4 regions of the Streptomyces montanus genome follow, and region 2 is predicted to be linked to each of the others. Evidence: riboswitches for the same ligand, from Rfam matches in the RefSeq annotation. Region 2 holds a riboswitch; each other region holds the start of a gene.
What was found. Region 2 has a riboswitch for cobalamin ahead of FE633_RS17800 (ABC transporter substrate-binding protein). Riboswitches for the same ligand answer to the same signal wherever they lie in the genome.
Positions count from the first base shown of each region.

Region 1: linked by a shared signal. The riboswitch ahead of FE633_RS31895 (ribonucleoside-diphosphate reductase subunit alpha) and the one ahead of FE633_RS17800 (ABC transporter substrate-binding protein) in region 2 are both predicted to bind cobalamin.
Region 3: linked by a shared signal. The riboswitch ahead of FE633_RS26170 (CbtB domain-containing protein) and the one ahead of FE633_RS17800 (ABC transporter substrate-binding protein) in region 2 are both predicted to bind cobalamin.
Region 4: linked by a shared signal. The riboswitch ahead of FE633_RS30370 (cobalamin biosynthesis protein) and the one ahead of FE633_RS17800 (ABC transporter substrate-binding protein) in region 2 are both predicted to bind cobalamin.

Region 1 covers NZ_VBZC01000043.1:51,714-59,039, forward strand. Annotated here, with positions in the region: gene FE633_RS31875 (GntR family transcriptional regulator) at 1-2, shown strand, start outside; gene FE633_RS31880 (DUF3311 domain-containing protein) at 194-484, shown strand; gene mctP (monocarboxylate uptake permease MctP) at 481-2,109, shown strand; gene FE633_RS31890 (GNAT family N-acetyltransferase) at 2,336-2,842, shown strand; cobalamin riboswitch at 2,906-3,042, shown strand; gene FE633_RS31895 (ribonucleoside-diphosphate reductase subunit alpha) at 3,183-5,609, shown strand; gene FE633_RS31900 (ribonucleotide-diphosphate reductase subunit beta) at 5,609-6,622, shown strand; gene FE633_RS31905 (hypothetical protein) at 6,535-6,792, opposite strand; gene FE633_RS31910 (GlxA family transcriptional regulator) at 6,886-7,326, shown strand, end outside.
Region 2 covers NZ_VBZC01000017.1:131,601-138,926, reverse strand. Annotated here, with positions in the region: gene FE633_RS17805 (FecCD family ABC transporter permease) at 1-168, opposite strand, end outside; gene FE633_RS17800 (ABC transporter substrate-binding protein) at 176-1,228, opposite strand; cobalamin riboswitch at 1,299-1,500, opposite strand; gene FE633_RS17795 (glycoside hydrolase family 2 TIM barrel-domain containing protein) at 1,742-5,710, shown strand; gene FE633_RS17790 (response regulator transcription factor) at 5,730-6,413, opposite strand; gene FE633_RS17785 (sensor histidine kinase) at 6,347-7,326, opposite strand, start outside.
Region 3 covers NZ_VBZC01000031.1:5,725-13,050, forward strand. Annotated here, with positions in the region: gene FE633_RS26135 (LLM class flavin-dependent oxidoreductase) at 1-73, opposite strand, end outside; gene FE633_RS26140 (SRPBCC family protein) at 73-606, opposite strand; gene FE633_RS26145 (winged helix-turn-helix transcriptional regulator) at 721-1,218, opposite strand; gene FE633_RS26150 (MFS transporter) at 1,700-3,322, shown strand; gene FE633_RS26155 (hypothetical protein) at 3,346-3,705, opposite strand; gene FE633_RS26160 (acyl-CoA dehydrogenase family protein) at 3,895-5,085, opposite strand; gene FE633_RS26165 (CbtA family protein) at 5,261-6,028, opposite strand; gene FE633_RS26170 (CbtB domain-containing protein) at 6,059-6,292, opposite strand; cobalamin riboswitch at 6,329-6,469, opposite strand; gene FE633_RS26175 (histidine phosphatase family protein) at 6,600-7,178, shown strand; gene FE633_RS26180 (four-helix bundle copper-binding protein) at 7,268-7,326, opposite strand, start outside.
Region 4 covers NZ_VBZC01000039.1:81,859-89,184, forward strand. Annotated here, with positions in the region: gene cobN (cobaltochelatase subunit CobN) at 1-3,351, opposite strand, end outside; gene FE633_RS30365 (cobyric acid synthase) at 3,348-4,856, opposite strand; gene FE633_RS30370 (cobalamin biosynthesis protein) at 4,853-5,869, opposite strand; cobalamin riboswitch at 5,980-6,120, opposite strand; gene FE633_RS30375 (hypothetical protein) at 6,282-6,503, opposite strand; gene FE633_RS30380 (inorganic phosphate transporter) at 6,538-7,326, opposite strand, start outside.

The DNA.
Region 1 (7,326 bases), on a different contig from region 2:
AGCGCGATGCGGGCCCTCTGGTGGGGCCCGTACTGGCCGCGCACATGGGGTACTTGCCGTACAGCTCATCCGGACAGCGCTCGTACCGTCCCGGCGCGAGCCCGGATTCCGGACGGGGGTTCCCTAACGCCGAGCCGTCGCTTAGATTTCCTGCGCGTTGCAATGGTGATCAGTGAGGGGACGGAGCCGTCTTATGTCAGATGCGCCAGACGCGTCGGATGCGCCTGAAGTCAGAGCGCCGGTGGTGACCCCGGTGCGTGTGGTGATCGCTTTCTGCCTGATCGCGCCATTCGTGGCGATGCTCTGGGTGGGCTCGTACGCGAAGGTCGACCCGGCCCTCGCCGGCATCCCGTTCTTCTACTGGTACCAGATGCTGTGGGTGCTCCTCTCCACCGCGCTCACGATGATCGCGTACAAGCTGTGGCAGCGTGATCAGCGTGCCCAGCGCGCCCGCACGTCGCGGGACGGGGGTGCGTCGGCATGAAGGACGGCGTGAACGGCGTCGCACTCGCCGTCTTCATCTTCTTCTTCCTGGCCGTCACCGTCATCGGCTTCCTGGCCACGCGCTGGCGCAAGGCCGAGAACGAGCACAGCCTCGACGAATGGGGCCTGGGCGGACGGTCGTTCGGAACCTGGATCACCTGGTTCCTGCTGGGCGGCGACCTCTACACGGCTTATACGTTCGTGGCGGTCCCGGCGGCGATCTACGCGGCGGGCGCGGCCGGCTTCTTCGCCGTCCCCTACACGATCCTCGTCTACCCCCTGATCTTCACCTTCCTGCCGCGGCTGTGGTCGGTGTCGCACAAACACGGGTACGTGACGACGTCGGACTTCGTGCGCGGACGCTTCGGCTCCAAGGGCCTGTCGCTGGCGGTGGCCGTGACGGGCATCCTCGCCACCATGCCCTACATCGCGCTCCAACTGGTCGGCATCCAGGCCGTGCTGGACGTGATGGGCGTCGGCGGCGGCGAGGACACGAACTGGTTCGTCAAGGACCTGCCGCTGCTCATCGCCTTCGGCGTGCTGGCCGCGTACACGTACTCGTCGGGTCTTCGCGCCCCGGCCCTCATCGCGTTCGTGAAGGACACCCTGATCTACATCGTGATCGCGGTGGCCATCATCTACATCCCGATCAAGCTGGGCGGCTTCGACGACATCTTCGCGAAGGCGGGCGACGCGTTCAGCCAGACCAACCCCGCGACGGGCGCACCCCGCGGCGCTCTGGCACCGGCTGACGCCGGCCAGTGGACGTACGCGACGCTCGCGCTCGGCTCGGCTCTAGCGCTGTTCATGTACCCGCACTCGATCACGGCGACGCTGTCCTCGCGCAGCCGTGAGGTGATCCGCCGCAACACCACCATCCTGCCGCTGTACTCCCTGATGCTGGGGCTGCTCGCGCTGCTGGGCTTCATGGCGATCGCGGCCGGGGTCAAGGTGCAGAACGGGCAGTTGGCGATCCCGCAGCTCTTCGAGACGATGTTCCCCGACTGGTTCGCGGGCGTGGCGTTCGCGGCGATCGGTATCGGCGCGCTCGTCCCGGCGGCCATCATGTCCATCGCGGCGGCGAACCTCTTCACCCGCAACATCTACAAGGACTTCATCAAGCCCGACGCGACCCCGGCACAGGAGACGAAGGTCTCCAAGCTGGTGTCGCTGCTGGTGAAGGTCGGTGCGCTGGCCTTCGTCCTGACGATGGACAAGACGGTCGCGATCAACTTCCAGCTCCTCGGCGGCATCTGGATCCTCCAGACCTTCCCGGCTCTGGTCGGCGGTCTGTTCACCCGGTGGTTCCACCGCTGGGCGCTGCTGGCGGGCTGGGCGGTCGGCATGGTCTATGGGACGGTGGCCGCGTACGGTGTCGCGTCCCCGACGCAGAAGCACTTCGGTGGCTCGGCGAAGGAGATCCCGGGGATCGGGGAGATCGGCTACATCGGTCTGACGGCGTTCGTGCTGAACGTGGTGGTGACCGTGGTCCTCACCTTCGTCCTGACGGCGGTCAAGGCCCCGGCGGGCATCGACGAGACGTCCCCGGAGGACTACACGGCGGACGCGGGCGACAAGGGTGTCCAGGTGGAACTGCCTCCGGCGACGGCGGGCTCCGCGCACTAGCCGCGGCCGCCCCTACCCATTCCCATCCCCTGGGGCTCCGCCCCAGACCTCGCTCCTCAAACGCCGGACGGGCTGATCTTCAGCCCGTCCGGCGTTTGAGGACGAGGCCGTTCAGGCCGATACGGGGGGTCTGGGGGCGCAGCCCCCAGGGATGGGACGGGTAGGGGCGGCGGGGGCGAGAAAACCCGGCGGTCCGGCGTCGTACCCGTCGTGCACACTGCATCGCATGGACATCGTGATCCGAGCAGCGGACCCCGAGGAGTACGACACCCTCGGCGAGATCACCGCGCAGGCATACCTCCAGGACGGGCTGCTGGACTTCGGGGAGAGCGACAGGTACCTCGGTGAGCTGCGGAACGTGGCCAAGCGGGCCGCCGCCGCCGACGTGCTCGTCGCCACCGAGCACGATCGCGTGCTCGGAGGAGTGACCTTCGTGCCGGCCGGCGGCCCGATGGCGGACATCGCGCGCACGGGCGAGGCCGAGATACGGATGCTGGCGGTCACCAAGGAGGCCCGCGGCCGAGGCGTAGGAGAGGCGCTCGTACGCGCCTGCGTCGAGCGCGCACGGGCCACGGACGGCTGCGTAGGCATGGTGCTGTCCACTCAGCGCGCCATGCACAGCGCCCACCGGATCTACGAGCGCCTCGGTTTCCGGCGCACCCCCGAGCGCGACTGGAACCCGATTCCGCACCTCGACGACATCACTCTCCTCGCCTACGAATTGACGCTCTGACACTCTTACAGCCGACATGCGACACAACATGTAGGGGTGCTTTCCCGGCCCGGCACAAGATGTATGCTCATGCTCGCTGTCGCCGCAGGGGAATCCGGTGCGAATCCGGAACTGTCCCGCAACGGTGTACTTGTGCGTGTTCGTCCAGTCGTTCGCGTACCAGCGTCAGTCCGAGGACCTGCCGACAGCGTGCCCAGGCCGTCCGGCCCGGGTTCCGATGACGTCCGGGCCTCGCGGAGTGGGCCGGTGGACGCGGCGTACCACCGCGCAGAGTGCGTACGTCCGTGTGCCCCGAACCCTCTTCCCGCGGGCCCCCTGCCGAGCGAGGGAGATCCCCCACGTGACCATCGCGCCAGCCGATCCGGCTTCAGCGACCGAGGCGACCGTGACACAGGCCGAGGCCGAAGCCGACGGGCCGGGGACCGTGTTGCTACGGACCTTGACCGACCTCACCGCCGACCTCCCCGACGCCGACCCCGGCAGGGTCGCCGCCGCCGCGCTGCGCGGCCGGTCCGCCACCGCGGACGAGACGGAGCTGCGCGTGCTGGCCACCGAGGTGGCCGCGGGCCTCATCTCCGACGACCCGGTGTACTCGAAGCTGGCCGCGCGCCTGCTGACGGTCAGTATCGCCGCCGAGGCCGCCTCGCAGGGCGTACGGTCCTTCTCCGAGTCCGTCGCGGTCGGGCATCGGGAAGGTCTCATCGCCGATCGCACCGCCGAGTTCGTACGGGTCCACGAGGACCGGCTCGACGCGCTCATCGACCCCGCCGGCGACGACCGCTTCGGCTACTTCGGCCTGCGCACCCTCCACAGCCGCTACCTTCTGCGACACCCGATCACCCGGTACGTCATCGAGACCCCGCAGCACTTCCTGCTGCGCGTCGCCGCGGGTCTCGCCGACGACACGGCGTCCGGTCCCGCCACAGACACCAGGTCCGTCGACGAAGTGGCCGCGCTCTACGGCCTGATGAGCCGGCTCGACTACCTCCCCTCCTCCCCCACGCTCTTCAACTCCGGCACGCGGCACCCGCAGATGTCGTCCTGCTATCTCCTCGACTCCCCGAAGGACGAGCTCGACTCCCTCTACGACCGCTACCACCAGGTGGCCCGGCTCTCGAAGCACGCGGGCGGCATCGGGATCGCGTACTCCCGTGTCCGTTCCCGTGGTTCGCTGATCCGCGGTACGAACGGGCACTCCAACGGCATCGTCCCGTTCCTGAAGACCCTCGACTCCTCGGTCGCCGCGGTGAACCAGGGCGGCCGGCGCAAGGGCGCGGCCGCGGTCTACCTGGAGACCTGGCACTCCGACATCGAGGAGTTCCTGGAGCTGCGCGACAACACCGGTGAGGACGCCCGGCGTACGCACAACCTGAACCTGGCGCACTGGGTCCCGGACGAGTTCATGCGCCGGGTCGCCGAGGACCGCGTGTGGTCGCTGTTCTCGCCGTCCGACGTGCCCGAGCTGGTCGACCTGTGGGGCGAGGAGTTCGACGCCGCGTACCGCAAGGCCGAGGACGCGGGACTCGCGAAGAAGACCATCCCGGCCCGCGAACTGTACGGCCGCATGATGCGCACCCTCGCGCAGACCGGCAACGGCTGGATGACCTTCAAGGACGCGGCCAACCGCACCGCCAACCAGACGGCCCTGCCCGGCCACACGGTCCACTCCTCGAACCTCTGCACGGAGATCCTGGAGGTGACGGACGACGGGGAGACGGCCGTGTGCAACCTGGGGTCCGTCAACCTGGGGGCGTTCGTGGACACCGATTCCCAGGACATCGACTGGGAGCGGCTGGACCAGACCGTCCGCACCGCCGTCACCTTCCTCGACCGCGTCGTCGACATCAACTTCTACCCGACCGAGCAGGCGGGCCGCTCCAACGCCAAGTGGCGTCCGGTGGGCCTGGGCGCGATGGGCCTGCAGGACGTGTTCTTCAAGCTGCGGCTGCCCTTCGACTCGCCGCGGGCGCGCGCCCTGTCGACCCGCATCGCCGAGCGCATCATGCTCGCCGCGTACGAGGCGTCCACCGACCTCGCCGAACGCAACGGCCCGCTGCCGGCATGGGAGAAGACACGTACGGCCCAGGGTGTCCTCCACCCCGACCACTTCGACGTGGAGCTCGTCTGGCCCGAGCGCTGGGCCGCGCTGCGCGAGCGCATCGCCTCGGTCGGCATGCGCAACTCGCTGCTGCTGGCGATCGCCCCGACCGCGACCATCGCGTCCATCGCGGGCGTCTACGAGTGCATCGAGCCGCAGGTCTCCAACCTGTTCAAGCGCGAGACGCTGTCCGGCGAGTTCCTCCAGGTCAACTCGTACCTGGTGGACGAGCTGAAGAAGCTCGGCCTGTGGGACGCACAGACCCGCGAGGCGCTGCGCGAGTCGGGCGGCTCGGTGCAGGGCTTCAGCTGGGTGCCCCAGGACGTGCGCGAGCTGTACCGCACGGCGTGGGAGATCCCGCAGCGCGGTCTCGTCGACATGGCCGCCGCCCGCACCCCGTTCCTGGACCAGTCGCAGTCCCTGAACCTCTTCATGGAGACGCCGACCATCGGCAAGCTCTCCTCGATGTACGCGTACGCCTGGAAGCAGGGCCTGAAGACGACGTACTACCTGCGCTCGCGCCCGGCGACCCGGATCGCCCGCGCGGCCGGTTCGAACTCCGCCGCCCAGGCGCGGCCCCAGAAGAACATCCCCGTCCAGCAGGCCGCCGACCCCGACTCGGTCGCCTGCTCCCTGGAAAACCCCGAGTCCTGCGAGGCCTGCCAGTAATGACGAAGCGTCACCAGAATCTCCTCGACCCCGGCTTCGAGCTGACTCTCCGTCCCATGCGCTACCCGGACTTCTACGAGCGCTACCGGGACGCGATCAAGAACACCTGGACCGTGGAGGAGGTGGACCTCCACTCGGACGTGGCCGATCTCGCGAAGCTGTCGCCGGGCGAGCAGCACCTCATCGGGCGTCTGGTCGCGTTCTTCGCGACGGGCGACTCGATCGTCGCGAACAACCTGGTGCTCACCCTCTACAAGCACATCAACTCCCCCGAGGCGCGCCTGTATCTGTCCAGGCAGCTCTTCGAGGAGGCCGTGCACGTCCAGTTCTACTTGACGCTGCTCGACACCTATCTCCCCGACCCGGAGGACCGCGCCGCCGCGTTCGACGCGGTCGAGAACATCCCGTCCATCCGCGAGAAGGCCGCGTTCTGCTTCAAGTGGATGGACTCGGTGGAGAAGATGGACCGGCTGGAGAGCCAGGCCGACCGCCGCCGGTTCCTGCTCAACCTCATCTGCTTCGCGGCGTGCATAGAGGGTCTTTTCTTCTACGGTGCCTTCGCGTACGTCTACTGGTTCCGCAGCCGTGGTCTGCTGCACGGCCTGGCGACCGGCACCAACTGGGTGTTCCGCGACGAGACGATGCACATGTCCTTCGCCTTCGACGTGGTCGACACGGTCCGCAAGGAGGAGCCGGAGCTCTTCGACGACGAGCTCCGGCAGCAGGTCACCGACATGCTCCGGGAGGCCGTCGAGGCCGAGCTGCAGTTCGCGCGCGACCTGTGCGGTGACGGTCTCCCGGGCATGAACACCGACTCGATGCGGCAGTATCTGGAGTGCGTCGCCGACCAGCGCCTGACGCGGCTCGGCTTCGCTCCGGTGTACGGCTCCGAGAACCCCTTCTCCTTCATGGAGTTGCAGGGGGTTCAGGAGCTGACCAACTTCTTCGAGCGGCGTCCGTCGGCGTACCAGGTGGCGGTGGAGGGCACCGTCGACCTGGACGAGGACTTCTGACTCTTCTGACTCCTCCGGCTCCGGTCCTCGGCCGAAGCGTCCTCGGCCTCCCTGAGCTGACGGTCGATGCGCCTGTCGTGCGCGATGCCGATCAGTGCGGGGAGGACGAGGACCGCGAGGATCCCGAGGACGGTCAGCATTCCGGTGAGGGCTTCCATGTGTGTATCCATGGACACCACTGTCGCGCCGGTTGCTCCTTACCGTCAGTGGCAGGACTGCCGTACGCCCTCGAATTCCTGCCAGGCCTCGGGCACACTGGCAGCATGCTGAACAACGTGGCCGTCATCCTGCTCGACGGCGTACATCCCTTCGAACTGGGTGTCGTGTGCGAGGTGTTCGGCCTCGACCGCAGTGACGAGGGCCTTCCGGTGTACGACTTCGCGGTCGCCTCGGCGGAAGGCCCGACGCTCAGCACCCACGCCGGGTTCTCGGTCTCCGTGCCGTACGGTCTCGAACGGCTCGAAGAGGCCGACCTGATCGCCGTCCCGGCCGGGAGCAACTACATCGGGCGCACCTACCCGCCCGAGCTGCTCGACGCCCTGCGCCGGGCCGCCGACCGCGGCACGCGGGTGCTCAGTGTCTGCTCCGGCGTCTTCGTGCTGGGCGCCGCCGGGCTCCTCGACGGGCGGCGCTGCACCGTTCACTGGCGGCATGCGGACGAGCTCGCCCGGCGCCATCCACGGGCGATCGTCGAACCCGACGTG
Region 2 (7,326 bases):
ATGGGCCGCCACCGCGGACCACACGTCACCGACGCCGATGTCCGCCGGGCCGATGGTGATCGCCACGGCGACCGAGGCGCAGAGCACGGCAAGACCGGCCGCCCAGGCCAGGACCTGCCACACTCCGCGCACCGTGGCCGGTGCGACGGTCAGCGGGGCGGTGCTCATTCCGCGCTCATTCCGCGAGCTCGTGGGTGCGCAGCGCCGCCGCCACCTTCTCGATGCCCTCGACGGTCCGGATCGTCGGGTTCATGGCCTGTCCGGACAGCAGCACGTACCGTTTCTCCTTCACCGCGGTCATGTTCCGAGTGACGGGATCGGACTCCAGGAACTCGATCTTCTTGGCTGCGGTCTCGGCGGTCTGCTGCTTTCGGGTCAGGTCACCGATGACGAGGACGTCGGGGTCGCGGTCGGCAATGGTCTCCCAGTTGACCTGGGGCCATTCCTCGTGGGAGTCGTCGAAGACGTTCCTCGCACCGATCCGGCGGGTGACGATGCCGGGGGCGCCGCAGCAGCCCGCCAGGTACGGGGACTGGGAGTTGGCGAACCAGTACAGGAGAGTGACATCGTCGGCGTCGAGGCCGGAAGTGGCCTTCTTCACCCGGGCCTTCAGAGCGGCCACGAGCTGCTCGCCGCGAGCCTCGACGCCGAAGATCCTGGCCAGGTCGCGCACTTCACCGTAGACGGCGTCCATGGTCAGTGGCCGAGTACGCGCGCCGTCGCCGTCGCCGCTGTTGTCCTTGGCGACGCAGTCGGAGGGGGAGAGATAGGTGGGCACGCCGAGCTTGTCGAACTGCTCGCGCGGGGCCACGCCGCCCTTGCCGAGGGTGGAGGCGAAGGAGGCGGCGACGAAGTCGGGTTCGGTGTCCAGCACCTTCTCGAAGGAGGGCGCGTCCTCGGCCAGCCGCTTCACCTTGGCGTTGGCCTTCTCGAGTCCCTTCGCCACCGGGTCGGTCCAGGTGGCCGTGCCCGCCATGCGGTCGGCCAGCCCGAGGGAGAGCATGATCTCGGTCGTGCCTTGATTGAGGGAGACGGCCCGCCGCGGAGGACCGTCGATGCGGACCTTGCGCCCGCAGTTCTCCAACGTGATCGGATAACCGGCGGACTTGCTCTTCGCGGGGCTCCTGTCCGACGAGCCGGAGGAGCCGGAGGAGCCGCCGCAGCCGGTCAGCAGCAGGGCACCGGCCAGGAACAAGGCGGTATGACGGACGGGGCGTGCGAGCGGCACGGAAGCTTCCTTCGGCGTCGAGGGCTCATGCGCGAAGCCCGGTCGTACGATGTTCCCCCGGCCGTTTTCTCGGTGCCCGAGGCTGCCAGTAGGTCTTCGGACTTGGGGTCACCCGGACGAAGCGCCTTCCCGGACCGCGATCGCCGTCCAGTGGCCGTTTGCCTCGCCCGTCGCCCTCACCGCTGCGCGTCAGCTCCGGATTCACACCGGATTCCCTGATCCGTGCACGTACGGGTACGCACACGAGTACGACTGGCTCCGGCAAGCTACCACAGGCCCCTCACACCCCCGGGTCGTCAGTCCTCAGGAACACACCAGGAACAAACAAAGTCCGACAGGATCATTGCTCCGAATGTGTTCGGGTTCTAGGGTTTCTCTGGCTCACCAGGTGTCTTAGTCATCAGCAGTCGCGTTCTGGCCCTGACACCAACTTCCGTATGTCCGCAGCTTCGACAGGATCTGACGCTCCCTCAGTCCGTGCACCGCACTGTCGTACCGAGGAAGGCCATGGTCATGCCGCACCCGCACCGCCACCCACACGTGTCACCCACGGATCGGCCCCACCGCCCCGAGCGGGCGGTCGTCAGCCGCCGTCGTCTCCTTGAGGGAGGAGCCGCCGTCCTCGGCGCGCTCACCCTGTCCGCGTCGTCCGCCGTGGCGCACCCGGCCCGCCGGCGCGAGGCGGCGGACGGATCTCCGGAGTGGAACGGCAACATCGACGTTTTCCAGCTGGGGACCGAGCCACCGCACACCACGCTCATGCCGTACGCGGACGTCAGACAGGCACTCGCCGGCGACCGCACGCGCTCGCCGTACCGCCAGAGCCTCGACGGGAAGTGGAAGTTCGCCTACGCGGACCGCCCCGACGACCGGGACACCGACTTCTACCGCACCGACGTCGACGACTCCTCCTGGGACACCATCCCCGTCCCCTCGGCCTGGCAGCTGCACGGCTACGACTTCCCGATCTACATCAACATCACCTACCCGTGGTGGGGCCCCAACGGCCTGGGCGAGGAAGCGCAGCCGCCGGCCGCCCCGACGCGTTACAACCCCGTGGGCCAGTACCGGCGCACCTTCACGGTTCCTCGCAACTGGTCGGGACGACGGACGTTCCTGCACTTCGAAGGCGTCAAGTCCGCCCACTACGTGTGGATCAACGGCGAGTTGGCGGGCTACCACGAGGACTCCTACGTCCCCGCGGAGTACGACATCACCCCGCATCTCAAGCCCGGCACCAACCAGATCGCGGTGGAGGTGTACCGCTACTCCGACGGCGACTGGCTGGAGGACCAGGACATGATCCGGCTGAGCGGGATCTTCCGCTCGGTCTACCTCTACTCCACGCCGGACGTCCACCTGCGCGACTTCAAGCTGGACACCCCGCTGAGCGACGACTGCACGGCCGCCGAGCTGTCCGTGACCGCGAGTGTGCGCGGCTACGGGGACGCCGCTCGGGACTCCGGCAAGTACGCCGTCGAGACCCAGCTCTACGACGCGCGCGGCCACGCCGTCTGGTCCCGTCCGCTGCAGCAGTCCGTCGACCTCGGCTCCGCTCCGGCCGGCGAGGACGTCTCCGTACGGGCCGCCAAAGCCGTGCCCGCGCCGAAGCTCTGGTCGGCCGAGCACCCCTACCTCTACACCGCCGTACTGCGGCTGCGCGACCCGGCGGGCAAGGTGATCGAGACCCTGTCGCACCGGGTCGGAATACGCGAGTTCGCGCTCAAGGACGGGCTGATGCGCATCAACGGCAAGCCCGTGTCCTTCCGGGGCACGAACCGCCACGAGATGCACCCCGACCGCGGCACGGCGCTTACCCGCGCGGACATGGTCCGTGACATGGAAATCCTCAAGCGGATCAACATCAACAGCGTCCGCACCTCGCACTACCCCAACAACCCGCTGTGGTACGAGCTCGCCGACGAGTACGGCCTGTACCTCGTGGACGAGACCAACCTCGAGACCCACGGCATCCGTGACGAGTACCCGGGCGACCACGCCGACTGGAGCAAGGCCTGCGTGGCCCGCGCCCAGAACATGGTCCACCGGGACAAGAACCACGCCTCGGTCGTCATCTGGTCGCTCGGCAACGAGGCCGGCGGCGGCAGCACGTTCGTCGCCATGCACGACTGGATCCGGTCGTACGACCCGACCCGCGTCATCCAGTACGAGGGCGACGACCGCCCGGAGATCAGCGACATCCGCTCGGAGATGTACGAGAGCCCCGCGCGCGTCGAGGCCCGCGCCAAGGACACCGGCGACACCCGCCCGTACGTCATGATCGAGTACTCGCATTCCATGGGGAACTCGACCGGCAACTTCAAGAAGTACTGGGACGTCGTGCGGCGGCACGACGTGCTGCAGGGCGGATGGATCTGGGACTTCGTCGACCAGTCCCTGAGCTGGCCGACCCTCACGCGTGCGCTGTTCACTGAGGCCGGGCCGGCCGCGCTGCGCGGTGAGATCCAGGCCGGCAGCGCGACCTTCGACCGCGAGAAGGGCGTGTCCGGCAGCACCACCTTCGCCCGCGACACCGGCCTCGACATCACCGGCTCCCTGACGCTGGAGGCCTGGGTCACCCCGCATGTGACCGGCTACCACCAGCCCCTCCTCGCCAAGGGCGATACCCAGTACGCCCTGAAGCAGACGAACAAGAACCTGGAGTTCTTCATCCACGGCGGCGGCCAGTGGGTCACCGCGAGCTGGGCGCTGCCGGACGGCTGGACCGGCAAGGAGCACCACATCGCGGGCGTCTTCGACGCGGAGGCGGGCACGCTGACCCTCTACGTCGACGGTGAGGTGAAGGCCACCAGAACCACCACCCGGCGGCCCGGCAGCAACACCGCACCGCTCACGCTCGCCACCGACGCCGACAACCCGACCCGGGAGTTCAGCGGCACGATCCGTCGGGCGCGCGTCTACGCCCGCGCCCTCTCCGCGGCCGAGCTCGCATCCGACGGGCGCGGCCCCGGCGGCGACGGGGTGCGATTCTGGTTCGACGCGGCCACCGTCAAGGTCACCGAGAAGCGGCCGAAGGAGCGCACCTTCTTCGCGTACGGCGGCGACTGGGGCGACCACCCCAACGACGGCGCCTTCGTCGCGGACGGCATCGTCACCGCCGACCGCGGACACACCGGCAAGGCCGCGGAGGTCAAGCAGATCTACCAGGCCATCAACGCCGCACCGGCCTCCGGCGGCGACACCGTCACCTCCGGGCGGGTCACCCTCACCAACGAGTACCTATTCACCAACGTCAGTGAATTCGACGGCCGTTGGACCCTCGTCGCCGACGGTGAGGTGGTGCAGCGCGGGAAGCTGAGCCGTGCGCAACTGGACGTTCCGCCGCTGTCGAGCAAAGAGATCACCGTTCCCGTGAAGCTGCCGGACGACCAGGCGCCGGGCACCGAGTACTTCCTTCAGCTGTCGTTCACCACCAAGGAGCCCACGAAGTGGGCGAAGGCCGGCTTCGAGGTGGCGAAGCGGCAACTCGCCGTCGCCGCCGACAGCCCGGTGGTCAAGCCCGTGCCGCTGGAGCGCGTACCCGCACTGCGCCACAAGGACGGCGACGCGTCGGTCACCGTCACGGGCAAGGGCTTCTCCGGCAAGGGCTTCTCCGTCACCGTCGACAAGTCGAGCGGGGTCATCACCTCGTACGAGGCGGGCGGCACCCGGCTGATCAGCTCCGGACCCGCGCCGAACTTCTGGCGGGCGCCGACCGACAACGACTACGGCAACGGCCAGCACACCCGCAACCAGACCTGGCGCGACGCCGGCGCCCGCCGCAAGGTGACCGACGTGAGCGTGCGCGCGCTGCGCGACAAAGCCGTCGAGATCAAGGTCAGCGGCACGCTGCCGACCACCGTCGAGTCCACGTACACCACCACGTACACGGTCTTCGGCAACGGCGAGATCAAGGTCGACAACACCCTGCATCCGGGCGCGGCGAGCCTGCCGTACATCCCGGAGGTCGGCACGCTGCTCTTCCTGCCGCGCCGCCTGGACCGCCTGCACTACTACGGGCGGGGCCCCGAGGAGAACCACTGGGACCGCAACGACGGCACCGATGTGGGCCTTTACTCCGGGACCGTCGCCGGGCAGTGGACCTCCTACATCCGCCCGCAGGAGAACGGCAACAAGACCGACGTCCGCTGGGTCGCCCTGACCGACCGGAGCGGCGAGGGGCTGCTTGTTTCCGGCGAGCCGCTCCTCGAGGTCAACGCCTCGCACTTCACCCCGGAGGACCTGTCGGTCGGGACGCGCCACGACTTCCAGCTCACTCCGCGGGACGCGGTCGTCCTGCGGCTGAACCACCGGCAGATGGGCGTGGGCGGCGACAACAGCTGGGGCGCGCACACGCACGACGAGTACAAGCTCTTCGCCAACCGCGACTACTCCTACACCTACCGGCTGCGACCCCTGACCGACGTCGACCGGGCGATGGCGGCCTCACGCCGGCCCACGGCAGGGGAGTTCTCCGGGTAGCGCATCGCGGCGGGCTCCGTCACTGCGCGGGCGGCGGTGTCGGTCGTACCAGGCCCGACTGGTAGGCGATGACGACCAGTTGGGCGCGGTCGCGTACGTCGAGCTTGGTCATGGCGCGCTGGACGTGGGTCCGTACGGTCAGCGGGCTGAGCACGAGGTCGTCGGCGATCTCGCTGTTCGACTTCCCCTCGGCGGCCAGGGCCATCACCTCGCGTTCACGGGCGGTGAGAGCGGCGAGACGTTCGGGCGGCGCCAGATGGTTGCCGGCTTCCGGGGTGGCGAGGAAGCGGCCGATGAGGGTCCGCGTGGCGACGGGCGAGAGGAGGGACTCGCCGGCGGCCACGGTGCGGATGCCGTCGAGGAGCGCATCGGCGGTGACGTCCTTGCCGAGGAAGCCGCTCGCGCCGGCACGGAGGGCCTGGGCGACGTACTTGTCGGTCTCGAACGTGGTCAGGATGAGAACGCGGGTGGCGGACAGGTCCGGGTCGGCGCACAGGGTGGCGGTCGCGGCCAGGCCGTCGGTGCCGGGCATACGGATGTCCATGAGGACGACGTCGGGGTGGTGGACCCGGGTGAGGTCGACCGCCTCGCTGCCGTCGGTGGCCTCGGCGACCACCTCCATGTCGTCGGAGGAGTCTATGAGGATCCGGAAGGTGGCTCTGAGGAGGGCTTGGTCGTCGGCGAGCAGGATGCGGATGGCCATGTGATCTGTTCTTCCGGTTCCTTGGGGTGAGTGTGCAGCGGCAGCTGCGTGGTCACCTCGAAGCCGCCCTGGGGACGGTGGCCGGCCTGGAGGTCACCGCCGACGGAGTGGGCCCGCTCGCGCATGCCGATGAGGCCGAAGCCGCGGCCCGGCGACGGGGTGGCGGGCACTGTGGTGGTTCCGTCGTCACAGACCGTGACGGTCAGGCGGTCGTGGGAGTAGGCGAGCCGTACGTTCGCTGCCTTCGCGGCGGCGTGCTTGGTGACGTTGGTGAGGGCCTCCTGCACGATACGGAACGCGGTGAGATCCACTCCTGGCGACAGGGGCCGCGGTATGCCTTCCGTGGTGACGGTGACCTCGAGACCGGCGGTCCGGCACGCGTCCGTCAGCTCGGGGAGCCGCGCGAGTCCGGGGGCCGGTTCCAGCGGGGCGTCGGGGTCGTTCGCCTGGCGCATCAGGCCGACGGTGGCCTTGAGCTCGCGCAGCGCCGAGGACGTCGTACCGGACAGGTCGTCGAGGATCTGCGGGACCCGGTCGGGGTGGGTGCGCGAGAGGTGTGCGGCGGTGCCGGCCTGGGCGTTGGCCAGAGCCAGGTGGTGGGCGACGACATCGTGCAGCTCGCGGGCGATGCGCATGCGCTCCTCGGCGACCCGCAGGCGTGCCTCCTCCTCGCGGGTGCGTTCGGCGTGGTCGGCGCGGGCCTGCACGGCCTCCATGTAGGAGATCCGCAGTCGGGCCGCGCTGCCGGCCACGACCGGCAGCAGTACCCAGATGGTGGGGGCGAGCGTCTTGAGGACCAGCGGATAGGCGAGCCGATCGGTGATCACCGCGTTGGACACCAGCAGGAAGACGGTGACCAGGAGGTACGCGCGTGCGGTCCTGCGGTCGGTGAGAGCGGCCAGCCAGTAGAGCG
Region 3 (7,326 bases), on a different contig from region 2:
CCGCCTCGGTGACGTAGTCGACGATCTCCCGCCAGTCGGCTCCGGAGGCTTCGATCGTGGTGGAGGTACGCATCAGAGGCTCGCCTCGCCCGATGCCTCGGTGCTCTCGGCCAGCTTCTTGATCTCTTCAAGGGTGCAGTTCATGTTGGCCTCGAACTCCCGCATGCGCACGAAGACGATCTTCTGCTCCTTCTCCGGCATGCGATCGATGGCGAAGGAGAGACCCGAGCGGGCCGGCCCCATCTGCATCCACTGCCGCAGCAGTGTGCCGCCGTCCTCCGGCTTCAGAGTGAACCGCCAGAGGGCAGTGGGGTGTTGTGGATCCTCGACCGCCCAGGCGAGCACGCTCGGCGGCTCGTACTCGACGATGTGGGACGTGGTGGCCCACTCCCCCAACGCTTCATGCTTGCTCCGGCCGACGAATCGGGCTCCTAGAGCAGGGCCGCTCCTGCCGTCCAGCCATTCCACCGCCTGCAGCTCGGAACTCATGCGCGGCATCAGCTCGATGTCGGACACCAACGCCCACACTTGCGTCGGCGCCGCGGCGATCCAGGTGTGGACCTCAGCCGTCGGCTTGTCCGCATAGCGCGCGCCCGTCCACTCCATGATCCCGCGGCCTCCTCGCCTTCCGAGAACCTCTCTTGCCAGTACCTGACCAGTAAAGTTGCGTAGATAGACTCACTTGTCAAGGGTGGACACAGCCCTCACGGAGCTGTTGAGTCAGTCCGCGAAACGCTCCCGCACATCCGGCCGTTCGGCCAAATGCGGTGGATAGCCGGGGCCCATCCGGGGGCGAGTGTTGTCCGCGGTCATGGGCTCGCCGCAGGCGGCGCACACCACCTCGGCATGGGTCTCCTGCCCGCACACCTCGTGACGCATCGCCACCGGCGGGCCCGCTTCACCGGCCAGCCAGCGGTCTCCCCACCGGTTCATCACCAGCAGCACGCCAAAGAAGTCGCGCCCCTTCTCGGTGAGCACGTAGTCGCACCGGACCGGCTCCGTCTGGTACGGCCGCTTCTCCAGCAGCCCCTCCTCCACCAGCCGGCGCAGCCGGTCCGTCAGCGTGTTACGGGCGATCCCCAGCGACTCCTGGAACGCGTCGAACCGCCGGATCCCGTAGAACGCCTCACGCAGCACCAACGGCGTCCACCAGTCCCCGAGCAGGTCCATGGTCCGCGCGATCGAGCAGGGCCACTGCGCAAAGGATGTCCGTCTCATGACGGCCAGCATAGGTTCGTCCAGTCGTGAGACCCAGCAGGTAGACCGAGCAGCGGGCACTACGCGGCACTGCGAGGGCTCCTCATCCAGCACGCCGAAGATCTCGCACGGAAGATCGACAAAGCAAGTGACCTCGCGCAGCCGAACCCGATCCGCCGGGACTGAGTTCTGAAGGCCATGGTGAATGACGCAGAAATGGTGCTCGGTAAAGCGTCAGGTGAGTGCCAGTGTTCCGGCAGTCTTGGGCGGGCAGGAGCTGCGGTTTGGCGTGGGCACCGAGCAGGGATCGCAGGACGCGGTGCGACAGCTCACTGGAGGGCATGAAATCCGCTCAGTCGCAACCCTCCGGAAGTCATGAAATCCTTCAACTCGCAAATCCGCCAGAGGGCGCAAAATTACTCAGTCCGCAAATCCGGCAGAGGGCATACAGTCCGTTCAGCCGCAACAGTATTGAACAAGAAATTCTAAGCTTGACGGCGTCGTGGAGTTTGCTTATGGTCCAGTCGTTCAGGTTCCCGCCGATCGATATCCGAAGGTGTTCATGACCCCGCCTCCAACGTTGCCGAAGTCCAGGCAGCAGTTGATTCTTGCCGTTCTTATGCTGTGTTCACTGCTGATTTGGATAGAAAATACCGTCCTGAGTACTACGCTGGAGACCCTTGCAGACCCGGTCCGTGGACTGGGGGCCAATCCCGGTCAGCTGCAATGGGCGACCGGTTCGTACACTCTGGCCTTCGCCACATTGATGTTCACTGCAGGCGCATTGGGCGATCGGTTCGGTCACCGGACTGTGTTCTCCAGTGGGTTGGTGATCTTCGCCGGGTCCTCGCTGTGGGCGGCGTACGCAAGCGATGCGGGCCAGCTGATTGCAGCTCGAGCTGCGATGGGGGTGGGCAGCGCGCTGATCACGCCCGCCATGATGGCCATCCTTATATGGACCTTTACCGGCCCCGCGCGGGCTGCCGCGATCGGCATTTTCTCGACGTCGGCCGGTGTCGGAATGGCTGCCGGCCCGGTGCTGGCGGGGTTCCTGCTCGATCATTTCTGGTGGGGCTCGGTCTTTCTGATCAATGTTCCGGTCGCGGCATTGGCGCTGGTCGGGCTTGCCGTGCTGGTTCCGAATTTCCGCAGCCCCACTCCGCGACCACTGGACCCCGCTGGAATGTTGCTGTCGATCAGTGGGCTCGTGGCGTTGGCCTACGGGCTGATCCGGGCGGGCCAGGTGGCGGTGTGGAGTCGTACCGACGTCTGGGCGCCGATTGTTGTCGGTCTAATTCTGCTGGCCGTTTTCGTACTCGTCGAACTGCGTGTCAAGGTGCCCAGCTTTGATCCGCGAATGTTCACGCAACGCACATTCGGTGGCGGAAATATGGCGCTCGGATTGCTGCTCTTCGGTGTGGCCACCATCACCTTTTATAACGCGTTCTACCTGCAAGGCGCGCTCGGATTTTCGCCGATGAAGGCGGGTTTGGCCAATATCCCGACCGCATTCGGCGCGCTCGCGGGGGCGCCCCTTGCCTCGCGCCTGGTTCGCCACCTGCCGCTACGCCTTGTCACCGTGCCGGCGCTAACCGTGGCTGCGCTGACCATGGGCGGGTACGGGTTCCTCGGACTGCAAACTCCACTCGTCTGGATCGAGATTCTGTTGTTGATACAGGGTCTCTCGATCGGCATGGTGATCGGCCCCGTTACGGCCGCATTGATCAGCGACCTGCCGTTGGAACAGGCAGGTGCAGGATCGGCCGTCACCAACACCGTGCGACAAACCGGCAGTGTGATCGGAATCGCAGTAGGCGGCACGATCATGTCGATCACGTACCGACGTGCGATCGAACCTTCGCTGGAGGGTGCACCCGGTCCGGTGCAGGATCAGGCGCGAGTTTCCGCCGAACAGGCCCGCCACGTCGCCACCACTGTCCACCGGCCCACTCTTGCTCAGGCTGCTGATAATGCGTTTATCCATGCTATGCACGTCGGCGCGGGCTGGATCGCGGTCATCGCGCTCCTCGGAGCAGCTGTGCTGCTGACGACCTTGCCTGCTGCCGGAAAGAAGAAGGGTCCGACACCGGAGCCGGACTACGAAGAGGCCCGCAGCTCCGTCTGAGAGTGTGATGGCGGAACCCAGGCTCAGGCTCGCCGCAGGGCAGCATCAAATACCAGCTTCCGCAGCTCAGCGGGCGCATTGGGTGCATCTCGCCAAGCGTCTGCGATCGCGAGAAGCGCCTCCCACGCGAGCTCGGCAGCGACGCCGGGCTGACCGGTGTCGATGTCGGCGAACAGCCGCTTGCAGAGGACGTTGGTGACGTTATACAGGGCGCCCGAGGCACGGGCCACATCGGCCACACCCGAGTCCGCAGCATGACACGGTTCACCGGGAAGCCGAATGGCAACCGAACCCGCGGAGTAACTCCGCCCATGAACGAAGTCGCGCAGAGCGCAGAGTTGATCTCGGGTCGGCAGGGACGGCTGGACAATGCGCTCGGTCACCAGCCGACTCCATCGGTGCCGCCCCCGCCTGCCGCCCCGACGCCGGCTCCAACTCCCGTGGCCAGGTTCCAACTACCGTGTCCCGGCTCAACATCACCAGAGGTTCTCGCACAGGCTCTCACCCACCGGGCCAGGCTCGGTGCCAACCATCCCTCTTATGTGCCAACTAAGAATCCTCGTCACACCGAGCTAACGCCGTACCCGGGGCATCCCCAAGCCGATCCACGAGATGATCTCGCGCTGGATCTCGTTGTTTCCGCCGCCGAAGGTGAAGATGACGGCCGAGCGGTAACCGCGTTCCAGTTCGCCGTGGAGCACCGTGCCCGCCGAGCCCTCCTTGAGAACGCCCGCCGCCGCGACGATCTCCATGAGCCAGGCGTACGCGTCCCGGCGCGCCTCGGAGCCGTACACCTTCACGGCGGAGGCGTCCTGCGGGGTGAGCGTGCCCTCCTGGACGGCGTTCACCATCTGCCAGTTGAGGAGCTTCATCGCGTCGAGCCGGGTGTGGGTCTGGGCGAGGCGGCGGCGTACCCAGGGCAGGTCGACGACGCGGTGGCCGTCGGCGAGCTTGGTCTCCATCGCCCAGCGCTGCACGTCGTGCAGGGCGCGGATGGCCATGGTGCCGTGCGCGGCGAGGGTGACGCGTTCGTGGTTGAGCTGGTTGGTGATCAGCCGCCAGCCCTTGTTCTCCTCCCCTACCCGGCGCGAGGCGGGGACCCGGATGTTCTCGTAGTAGCTCGCGGTGGTGTCGTGCGAGGCGAGCGTGTTGATCAGGGTGCAGGAGTAGCCGGGGTCGGAGGTCGGCACGAGGAGCATGGTGATGCCCTTGTGCGGTGGGGCATCCGGGTCGGTGCGTACGGCGAGCCAGACCCAGTCGGCGGTGTCCCCGTTGGTCGTCCAGATCTTCTGCCCGTTGACCGTGTAGTGGCCGGTGGCCTCGTCGCCTTCCCGTACGGCCCGCGTCTTGAGCGATGCCAGGTCCGTGCCCGCGTCGGGCTCGCTGTAGCCGATCGCGAAGTCGATCTCGCCGGAGAGGATCTTCGGCAGGAAGTACGCCTTCTGTTCGTCCGTGCCGAACTGCATGATCGTCGGGCCGACCGTGTTCAGCGCCATCAGCGGCAGGGGTACGCCCGCCTGGGCGGCTTCGTCGAAGAAGATGAACTGTTCCATCGGGCTCAGCCCGCGCCCGCCGTACTCCTTCGGCCAGCCCACCCCTAGCCAGCCGTCGGTGCCGAGCCGGCGAATGGTCTCGCGGTAGAACCGCTTCTGGGCCGCGGGGTCGCCGTATCGCGTGTGGACGTCGTCCGGCACCAACTCGGCGAAGTAGGCGCGCAGTTCGGTGCGCAGTCGCTGCTGCTCCGGCGTGTATTCGAGATGCACGGCGCCTCCTGGCTCCCACGGGGCTCCGCTGGCCTGCTGCTCCGGCCACCCGGACCCGACCCGGACCTGACGGCGGACACCGTAGAACGTGTTTCAGAAATTGGGAACACACAACAGTGGGGGCGCGCAGAAAGGGCCCCCGGACAACCGGGGGCCCTTATCGGCGCTCAACCTCTCAGTGTGCGACAGGAGTTGCCTGTGCTGCGGCCCCGTTCTGCTGAGCGGCAGCCGTACGCGGTGCCAGCACGCGCTCCGCCAGGAGCCCGAAGACCAGGCCGTACGCGGTCCACAGGGTCACCTGGATGGCGAGTGCCGCCAGCCGGTACTGCCACAGCAAGGTTCCGGAGAAGCCCTCCGGGACCTCGTTGAACGACGGCAGGAACGCGTACGCCAGACCGACGAGCAGGACGAAGAACGCGCCCGCCGCCACGGTGGCGTTCCAGTTGCCCAGGCGCGGCGCGAGGCGCTTGCCCAGGATCACGGTGCCGACGGCCAGTAGGACGCCGAGCACGACCATCAGGAAGTACAGCGTGGTCCGCTGGTTGAGGGTGTCGGGGTTGCCGACGGCCGGCGGGTTGGGCGGGTACTTCAGGAAGGGCACGACGTACACCGCGAGCAGGCCCGCGGTCGCCAGCAGCAGGGCGCTCGCGCGCGGACCGAAGCGGCCGATCCTGCCGAGGGCGAAGCAGTAGGCGAGCGCGGCGATACCGCCGAATGCGACCCCGTAGACGAGGACACCGGTGGACAGGCCCGCGGTGGACTGCATCGTGCGGCTGACGAGTTCGGTGCCGCCGTGCTCGTGGGAGTGGGCCTCCTCGTATGCGATCGCCGCGTCGACGCGCGGTTCACCCAGGAAGTACGCGACGACCAGGGCGAGCAGGCCCGCGGCGAGACCCGCGAGCATGCCACGCACCAGGAGGTTTCTGACGGTGATGGAGTTCATCGAGTTGTCCTGTTCGGTTCCTTGTCGCCGTCAGTGGCAGGGGAAGCCGAGCAGGTGGCGGGCGTCGTGCACCCACTCGTGCACACCCTCACCGGAGACCAGGGAGGTGGCGCCCTGCTCGGCGCCGACGAAGTAGAGCAGGACCAGCATCAGGATGCCGAAGAAGACCGCCCAGGGGGCGATCGCGCCGATCGGCAGCTTGGCCGGCACGGCGGCCGGTGCGGCAGGGGTGGTTGCGCTCGGCTGAGCGACGGAGTGGGCCATGGCAGGACCTCCTGGGGGAACTCGCGTCCCGACTCGGTGGTGCACAGGACGACGGCCACGGGTCTGACTTGCCCGAACTGCACCGCTCCTGGGTGGAGGCGGTCGGTACGGCTTACAGTGGCGCGACCGTGCCGGATTCTCACCGGCTTCCGTCGAACCGTCGTCAATATCGACGAGAACGTACCGCGAAGCGGGGACGCGGCCAAGGGCGCACGGAGTTCGGAAGGTGCGCCGGTGTCCTGGTCACGGCATCAATTCCGGGCGCTGCCAAGGGTGTTGAGCTCTGTTGAGCACGAGAGGGGGACTGATGACGAGCCGAGTGATGTTGATCTCACCAGCGATCAGTGCGGCGCTGCGGGAGGCACGTTTCGACGACGGATGCCCGGTCGACGCCGCCGGGCTGCGGAACGCGGAGGCGGCCGCGGGTTCGCTGCCCGCCCCGGACCGGGCCCTGTTCTCCCCCGGCGTGCGCTGCCGCGACACCGCCGCCGCCCTCGGCCTCGACGCCGCGGCAGAGCCCGAGGTGGCGGGGCTGGACGTGGGCCGCTGGCGTGGCGCCACCCTGGCCGAAGTGAGCACCGACGAACCGGAGGCGGTCGCGCGGTGGCTGACGGACCCGTCCTGTGCCCCGCACGGCGGCGAGTCCCTGCACGGGCTGTGCGACCGGGTGGAGAAGTGGCTGGAATCGGCCGGCCAGTTCTCGGGCCGGATCGTCGCCGTCGTCGAGCCGGAGATCGTACGGGCCGTGATGGTACGGACGCTCGGGGCTCCGGAGTCGGCGTTCTGGCGCATCGACGTGCCGCCGCTGACCGGGACGGAGCTCAGTGGGCGGGACGGGCGCTGGAATGTCCGCGTGGGACGGGCGCTTGGGGACTTTGGGGACTGACGACGGGGTGCCCCGTCCGCCCCATCACCTCACCCCAGTTGCTCCGGTTACTCTTGCAACTCCGATCACACCCTCACACCCTCACACCCTCACACCAGGAGGGCGAGAAACTCCGTGCAGGCGCGTGCGCAGTCGCGGCAGGCCTTCG
Region 4 (7,326 bases), on a different contig from region 2:
CCGCATCGCGGCCATCCAGCGCGGGTTGACCACGCGGGCGCGGAAGACGCGGTGCGTCTCCTCGCCCAGCGTCCGGGTCTTCACCTGGTCCGGTACGGCCGAATCACCCACGTACGCCTCAGGGGAGGCGCCGGTCAGATGCCGCACCATGGCGACCATCCCGCCGTGGTACTGGAAGTAGTCGTCCGCGTCGACGAGATCGTGCTCACGCGTGTCCACGTTCTTCGCGGCGACCGCGATCCGCCGGAACGCCGTCTCCATGTCTCCCCGAGCCGTCCGCCCGTCGAGCCCGCGCCCGTACGCATAGCCGCCCCACACCGCGTACACCTCGGCGAGGTCGGCGTCGGAGCGCCAGTTGCGGGCGTCGATCAGCGGGAGCAGACCCGCCCCGTACGCCCCCGGCTTCGAGCCGAAGATACGGGCCGTCGCGCGCCGCCTGTCGCCGTGCTCGGCGGTGTCCTCGTCGGCATGCGCCCGTACGAAGTTCCTGTCAGCCGGCTCGTCCAGCTCGGCCACCGCCCGCACCGCGTCGTCGATCAGACCGACCACGTGCGGGAAAGCGTCCCGGAAGAAGCCGGAGATACGGACCGTGACGTCGATGCGCGGCCGGCCCAGCTCCTCCAGGGACACGACCTCGAAGCCGGTCACCCGGCGCGAGGCGTCGTCCCAGACCGGGCGGCAGCCGAGCAGCGCCAGGATCTCGGCGATGTCGTCGCCCTGGGTGCGCATCGCCGACGTACCCCAGACGGTGAGGCCGACGGACTTCGGGTACTCACCCGTGTCCTGCAGATAGCGGGCCACGAGCGAGTCCGCGAGCGACTGCCCGACCTCCCAACTCAGCCGGGACGGAATGGCCTTGGGGTCGACGGAGTAGAAGTTCCGGCCGGTCGGCAGGACGTTGACCAGTCCGCGCGTGGGGGAGCCCGACGGGCCCGCCGGAATGTAACCGCCGTCCAGCGCCTTGAGGATGTGGCCGATCTCGTCGGTGGTGCGGGCGAGCCGGGGCACGACCTCGGTGCACGCGAACTCCAGCACGGCGACCGCGTCCGGGAGTTCGGTGCCCAGGACGTCCCGTACGAGAGCACGGCTCTCCGCGACCGCCCAGTCGCGCTCCTCCATGCCCTCGGCGATCCGCCGGCACAGCTGCTCCAGCAGGTCGATGGCGTCGGCGGCCGAACGGGACGGGCCGTCCACCAGGTCCGTCAGCTCGACCGGCACCTTCACCGGCGCTCCCGGCTCGGCCAGCAGCTCCTTCTCGACCAGCCCGAAGTGCTCGGCCAGCGAGGCGCGCAGCCCCGGCAGGGCGTTCGCCTGTCCGCCCCACACCTGGGAGGCGCGCAGCACGGCGAGGACGAGGTTGACGCGGGCCTCGTCCACCGGCCCGCCGCCCAGGATGTGCAGGCCGTCGCGGATCTGTACGTCCTTGATCTCGCACAGATAGCCGTCGATGTGCATGACGAACTCGTCGAACTCGTCGTCGTCCGGCTGATCGTCCACATGCAGGTCGTGGTGCAGCTCGGCCGCCTTGACCAGCGTCCAGATCTGGGCGCGTACCGCCGGGGCCTTCGTCGGGTCCAGGTCGGAGACGAGGGCGTACTCGTCGAGGAGCTGCTCCAGCTTGGCCAGGTCGCCGTACGTGTCGGCGCGCGCCATGGGCGGTACGAGGTGGTCGACGACCGTGGCGTGCCCGCGGCGCTTGGCCTGGGTGCCCTCGCCGGGGTCGTTGACGATGAAGGGGTAGATCAGGGGCAGGTCGCCGAGGACCGCGTCCGGCGCACAGCCCCCGCTCAGCCCGAGTCCCTTGCCCGGCAGCCACTCCATGGTGCCGTGCTTGCCCATGTGCACGATCGCGTCGGCGCCGAACGAGTTCTCCAGCCACCGGTAGGCCGCCATGTAGTGGTGCGACGGCGGCATGTCCGGGTCGTGGTAGATCGCGATCGGGTTCTCGCCGAAGCCGCGCGGCGGCTGGATCATGACGACGACGTTCCCGAACTGCAGGGAGGCGAGCACGATGTCGTCGCCGTCCACGTACAGGGAGCCCGGCGGCTCGCCCCACGCCTCCAGCATGCTGTCCCGCAGCCCGGGATCGAGCTTGTCGAACCACGCCCGGTAGTCGGCCAGCGGTACGCGCGCGGGCGCGGCGGCCAGTTGCTCCTCCGTCAGCCACTCGACGTCGTGGCCGCCGGCCGCGATGAGCCGGTGGATCAACTCGTCGCCGCCCGCGGGGTACTCGGTGAGGGCGTACCCGGCGTCGCGCAGCGCGTCGAGGACCCGTACGGCGGAGGCGGGCGTGTCGAGGCCGACCGCGTTGCCGACGCGCGAGTGCTTGGTCGGGTAGGCGGTGAAGACGAGGGCGAGCTTCTTGTCGGCGTTCGCCTTGTGCTTCAACAGCGCGTGCCGTGCGGCGATCCCGGCGACCCGCGCGGCCCGCTCCGGGTCGGCGACGTACACCGGGACGTCGTCAGGCCCCTGCTCCTTGAAGGAGAAGGGGACCGTGATCAGCCGTCCGTCGAACTCCGGGATCGCGACCTGCATCGCCGCGTCCATCGGGGCGAGGGCGGCGTCGGACTCGTCCCAGGCGCTCCTCGACGAGGTCAGGCAGAGCCCTTGCAGTACGGGGACATTGAGGTCGGCGAGCGCCCCGATGTCCCACGCCTCCTCGTCGCCGCCCGCGGACGCCTGGGAGGCGTGCGTGCCGCCGGCCGCGAGCACGGTGGCGACGAGCGCGTCGGCCCGCCCGAGAATCTCGTACAGGCCGGCGTCGGCGCCCCGCAGCGAACCGCAGTACACCGGGAGGGCGTTGGCGCCCCGCGCCTCGATCGCGTCGCACAGGGTGTCCACGAACGCGGTGTTGCCGGACAGCTCGTGCGCCCGGTAGAAGAGGACGCCGACGGTCGGGCGGCCCTCGATCCGCGGACGCTCCCCATGAACCCCGTAGTCGGGCATCTTCTGCGGCTCGACGAAGCCCTCACCCGTGAGCAGCACGGTGTCGGACAGGAACCGGGCCAGTTCGGTGAGGTTGTCCGGGCCGCCTTCGACGAGGTACCGCAGCGCCTCCGCCACCACACCCGCCGGCACGGACGACTCGGCCATCAACTCCGCGTCGGGCACGGCCTCGCCGCCGAGCAGCACGGTCGGGACGCCGGACGCCTTGAGCGCGGCCAGCCCCTCCTCCCAGGCACGCTTGCCGCCCAGCAGCCGTACGACGGCGATGTCCGAGCCCTCGACGAGCGCGGGCAGTTCCTCCGCGACATCGACCCGGGTCGGGTTGCCGATCCGGTACGAGGCACCGGAGGCACGCGCCGCCAGCAGATCGGTGTCGGCGGTCGACAACAACAACACTGTGCTCATGCGGGCGCTCCCGGTGGAATGAAAGGCAGGTCTTGCGGCGCGCCCGACTCGATGAGCCGCAACAGCGCGTCCGTGTCCGCGTGTTCCTCGATCAGGTCGCCGAGCCGGTCGAGCTGTTCCTCGCGCAGCGCGGCGAACGACGTGTCGGGGGCCGGTACGAAGCGGCGCCCCGCGGCGGCCGCCACCTCGCGCAGGAAGGCTCGCCGGAATCCGTCCGACTCCAGCGAGCCGTGCCAGTGCGTGCCCCAGACGGCGCCGACCCGGCAGCCGTCCAAGAAGGGCTCGCCGCCTGCGACCTCGGCGATCCCGTGGTGGATCTCGTAACCGTCGACGTGCTCGCCGAGCGCCTCCCCAACGGGGCGGGTGAGGGTCTTCTCACGGGCGAACCGCACCCGTACGGGCAGGACCCCGAGCCCGTCGACCTGTCCCGCCCGGGACTCGACGTCGTCCTCGATGTGCTCGCCGAGGATCTGGAAACCGCCGCAGATGCCGAGTACGGGGCGGCCGTCGGCGGCCCTGCGGACGAGCGCGTCGGCGAGCCCGCGCTCCCGGAGCCACTCCAGGGCACGGACGGTCCCCCGGGTGCCGGGGATCACCACCAGATCCGCGTCGGCGAGTTCCTCGGGCCGGTCCACGAACCGCACGACGACACCGGGTTCGGCGGCCAGCGCGTCGACATCCGTGAAGTTGGACATGAGCGGGATGGCGCAGACGGCGACGCGCAGGACGTCCTCGCCGACGGGCGGCGCGACGTTGGATTCCCGTACCGTCCCCCGCAGGGAGACCCGCAGCCCGTCCTCCTCGTCGATGCCGAGGCCGTGCCGGAAGGGCAGCACGCCGTACGTGTGCCTCCCGGTGAGCCCGTGCAGCATGTCAAGGCCGGGCTCCAGCAGTGACACGTCCCCGCGGAACTTGTTGACGAGGAACCCGGCGACGAGTTCCTGGTCCTCGCGGGACAGCAGGGCGACGGTCCCGAAGAACGAGGCGAAGACGCCCCCGCGGTCGATGTCGCCGACGACGAGCACGGGAAGCCGGGCGTTCCTGGCGATCCCCATGTTCACGATGTCGGTGCGCCGCAGATTGATCTCGGCAGGACTCCCCGCCCCCTCACAGATCACCGCGTCATACGTGCCCCGCAACTCGGCGAGACAGTCGAGGACGGTCCCGAGAAGTTGTTCCTGCCGCCCGCCGTGGTACCCGCGCGCACTCAGCTCACCCACGGGCTTGCCCATGAGCACCACCTGACTGCTCCGCTCGCTGCCGGGCTTGAGCAGCACGGGATTCATGAGCGCGGTGGGTTCGACACGGCACGCCTGTGCCTGCATGGCCTGCGCCCGCCCGATCTCGGCGCCTTCGCGCGTGACGAACGAGTTGAGGGACATGTTCTGCGCCTTGAACGGCGCGACCTTCACGCCCTGCCGCACCAGCCACCGGCAGATCCCGGCGGTGACGACGCTCTTACCGGCGTCGGAAGTGGTCCCGGCGACAAGCAGCCCCCCACTCATGAGGCACGCCCCCACTGCTGTGGGCAGTCGTTCCGCAGGGCGGAACGGGTGGGCACAGCCTGCAGCACCGGGCGCCTTGAAACCGGCCCCCGCAGCAGCGCACCCGCCGCACTCACCCCGAGCGCAAGCCAGCCAACCCTCCGCGACAACCGAACAGCCCTCTCAATGTCTCCCACTTGCACAGAACGCCCCTCCCCGTTCAGCACAGGCCGATGCTCAACACGCCCCGCGTACGACAGCGTCCCGCCCAGCCGCACCCCGAGCGCCCCCGCGAACGACGCCTCCACGGGCCCGGCGTTGGGGCTCGGGTGCTTCGAGGCGTCGGTACGCCAGGCGCGTACGGCCGACCGCGGATCGCTTCCCGCGACGGCCGCGAGCACGGCAGTCAGCCGCGCCCCCGGCCACCCGGCAACATCGTCGAGCCGCGCGGAAGCCCACCCGTACCGCCGGTACTTGGGCGACTTGTGCCCGACCATCGCGTCCAGTGTGTTCACGGCGCGGAAGCCCACGAGTCCGGGGACTCCGGCGACCGCGCCCCACACCAGAGCGCCCACGACCGCGTCGGAGGTGTTCTCGGCGACGGACTCGACGACGGCCCGCGCGATCCCGTCGGCGTCCAGTGCCTGCGGGTCCCGCCCGCACAGGTGCGGCAGCCGCTCCCGGGCCGCTTCGATGTCCCCGGCGGCCAGCGCCTCGCCGACGGCCCGCGCCTCGCGCCCGAGCGAAGTCCCCCCGACCACGGCCCAGGTGGCGGCGGCGGTGAGCGCGACGGAGGCGGTACGGGAGGGACGTACGGCCGAGGCGGCGACGGCGGCGAGGGACACGGCACCACCCACGCACACAGTGGTGTGCAGGGCGCCCCACCCCCGGTGGTCCCGCCACAGCACCCGTTCCACGGCACCCGCGGCCCGGCCGAACGCGGCGACCGGATGCCCGCGGCGAGGATCGCCGAGGAGCAGGTCACCGAGGAGGCCGGCGGCGGCGCCGTACGCGAAGACGCGATCGGCACGCATCGGCTCAGCCCGTCGCTACGTCAGGCAGAACCCTCGTACTCGGCACACTGAACCGCAACAGGCAGCCGCGCATGGCGATATGTCCTCACTCAGGGTGTCCACGCCCTGGCTCGACGAGACCGACGGCGAGAGTTCCTGGCTCCCGGGGGATCGATTCCCCGGTGACAGTGGCGGGACCGCGCCGGACTCGCACCGGCTTCCTCTCCTGCCGCCGTATATGGCTCCGGCAGTCCACCACGGGTTGGAAGACCCGTCAACTTGCTGTTGACCTGCGCAAGGAGAGTGTGCTGAGGCCCACACGCGGTGTGTGGCGCGGCCGCCTCGAGGCGCCACGCGAAAAACCCCGCGGGCGGGTAAGTGCGGCATGCACTTACCCGCCCGCGGAACGGCGTGTGGACCAGTGAGGTCCGGGTCAGGCCACGATCAGATAGATCCCGTACGCCACCGCCGCCGCGCACGCCGCGAAGCAGGCGTACGCGCCGGTGACCGCGAGGGCGGCCGAGTCGCCCTGCGCCGAGGCCTGCTCGCGTCGCGAGAGACCGACGATGCCGAGGGTGAACAGGCCCACGAGGGCGATGGTGGCGATGAGGCTGACTCCGAAGACGGAGCCGAGGGCTGCCCAGTCGATGTGCATGCTGATTCTTCCTTCGTGCCTGGGTGCTCGATGCTCAGACAGCGGCCGACGACGCCGACGACGCCGATGACGCAGACGAGTTCGCCGAGGTCTCGCTGGAGGCCTGGGCGGTGTCCGTGAGGACCTCCGTCACGGTGCCGGCCGGGGGTGGGGCGACGGCGGCGAGGGCCGTGGTCACCACACCAGCGAGTTCCTCGGTGTCGGTGTCGTTGACGTTGGTGTGGTCGACCACCTCGCGGCGGGAGACCACCCAGATGGCGGCGCTCGACGCGACCAGGAAGACGGCGACGAGCGACGTGCCCCAGGTGCCGAAGGAGGTCGCGTACTCCGCGATCGCGGCGACCAGGGCCGCGGCGGGGAGCGTGAGGCCCCAGGCGATGAACATCCGGGTGGCGGTGGACCAGCGGACCACGCCGCCCTTGCGGCCGAGGCCCGCGCCCATCACCGAGCCGGAGACCGAGTGAGTGGTGGACAGGGAGAAGCCGAGGTGCGAGGAGGCCAGGATGACCGTGGCCGCGCTGGTCTGGGCGGCGAAGCCCTGCTGCGGCTGGAGGTCGGTGAGGCCCTTGCCCATCGTGCGGATGATGCGCCAGCCGCCCAGGTACGTGCCGAGCGCGATCGCGAGACCGGCGGAGAGGATGACCCAGGTCGGGGGGTCCGAGTCGGGGGCGATGGAACCGCCGGCGACCAGGGCGAGGGTGATGATGCCCATGGTCTTCTGCGCGTCGTTGGTGCCGTGGGCCAGCGAGACGAGACCGGCGGAGGCGATCTGGCCCGCGCGGTAGCCCTTCTTGGAAGCCTCGCCGTTCGCGTTCTTGCCCAG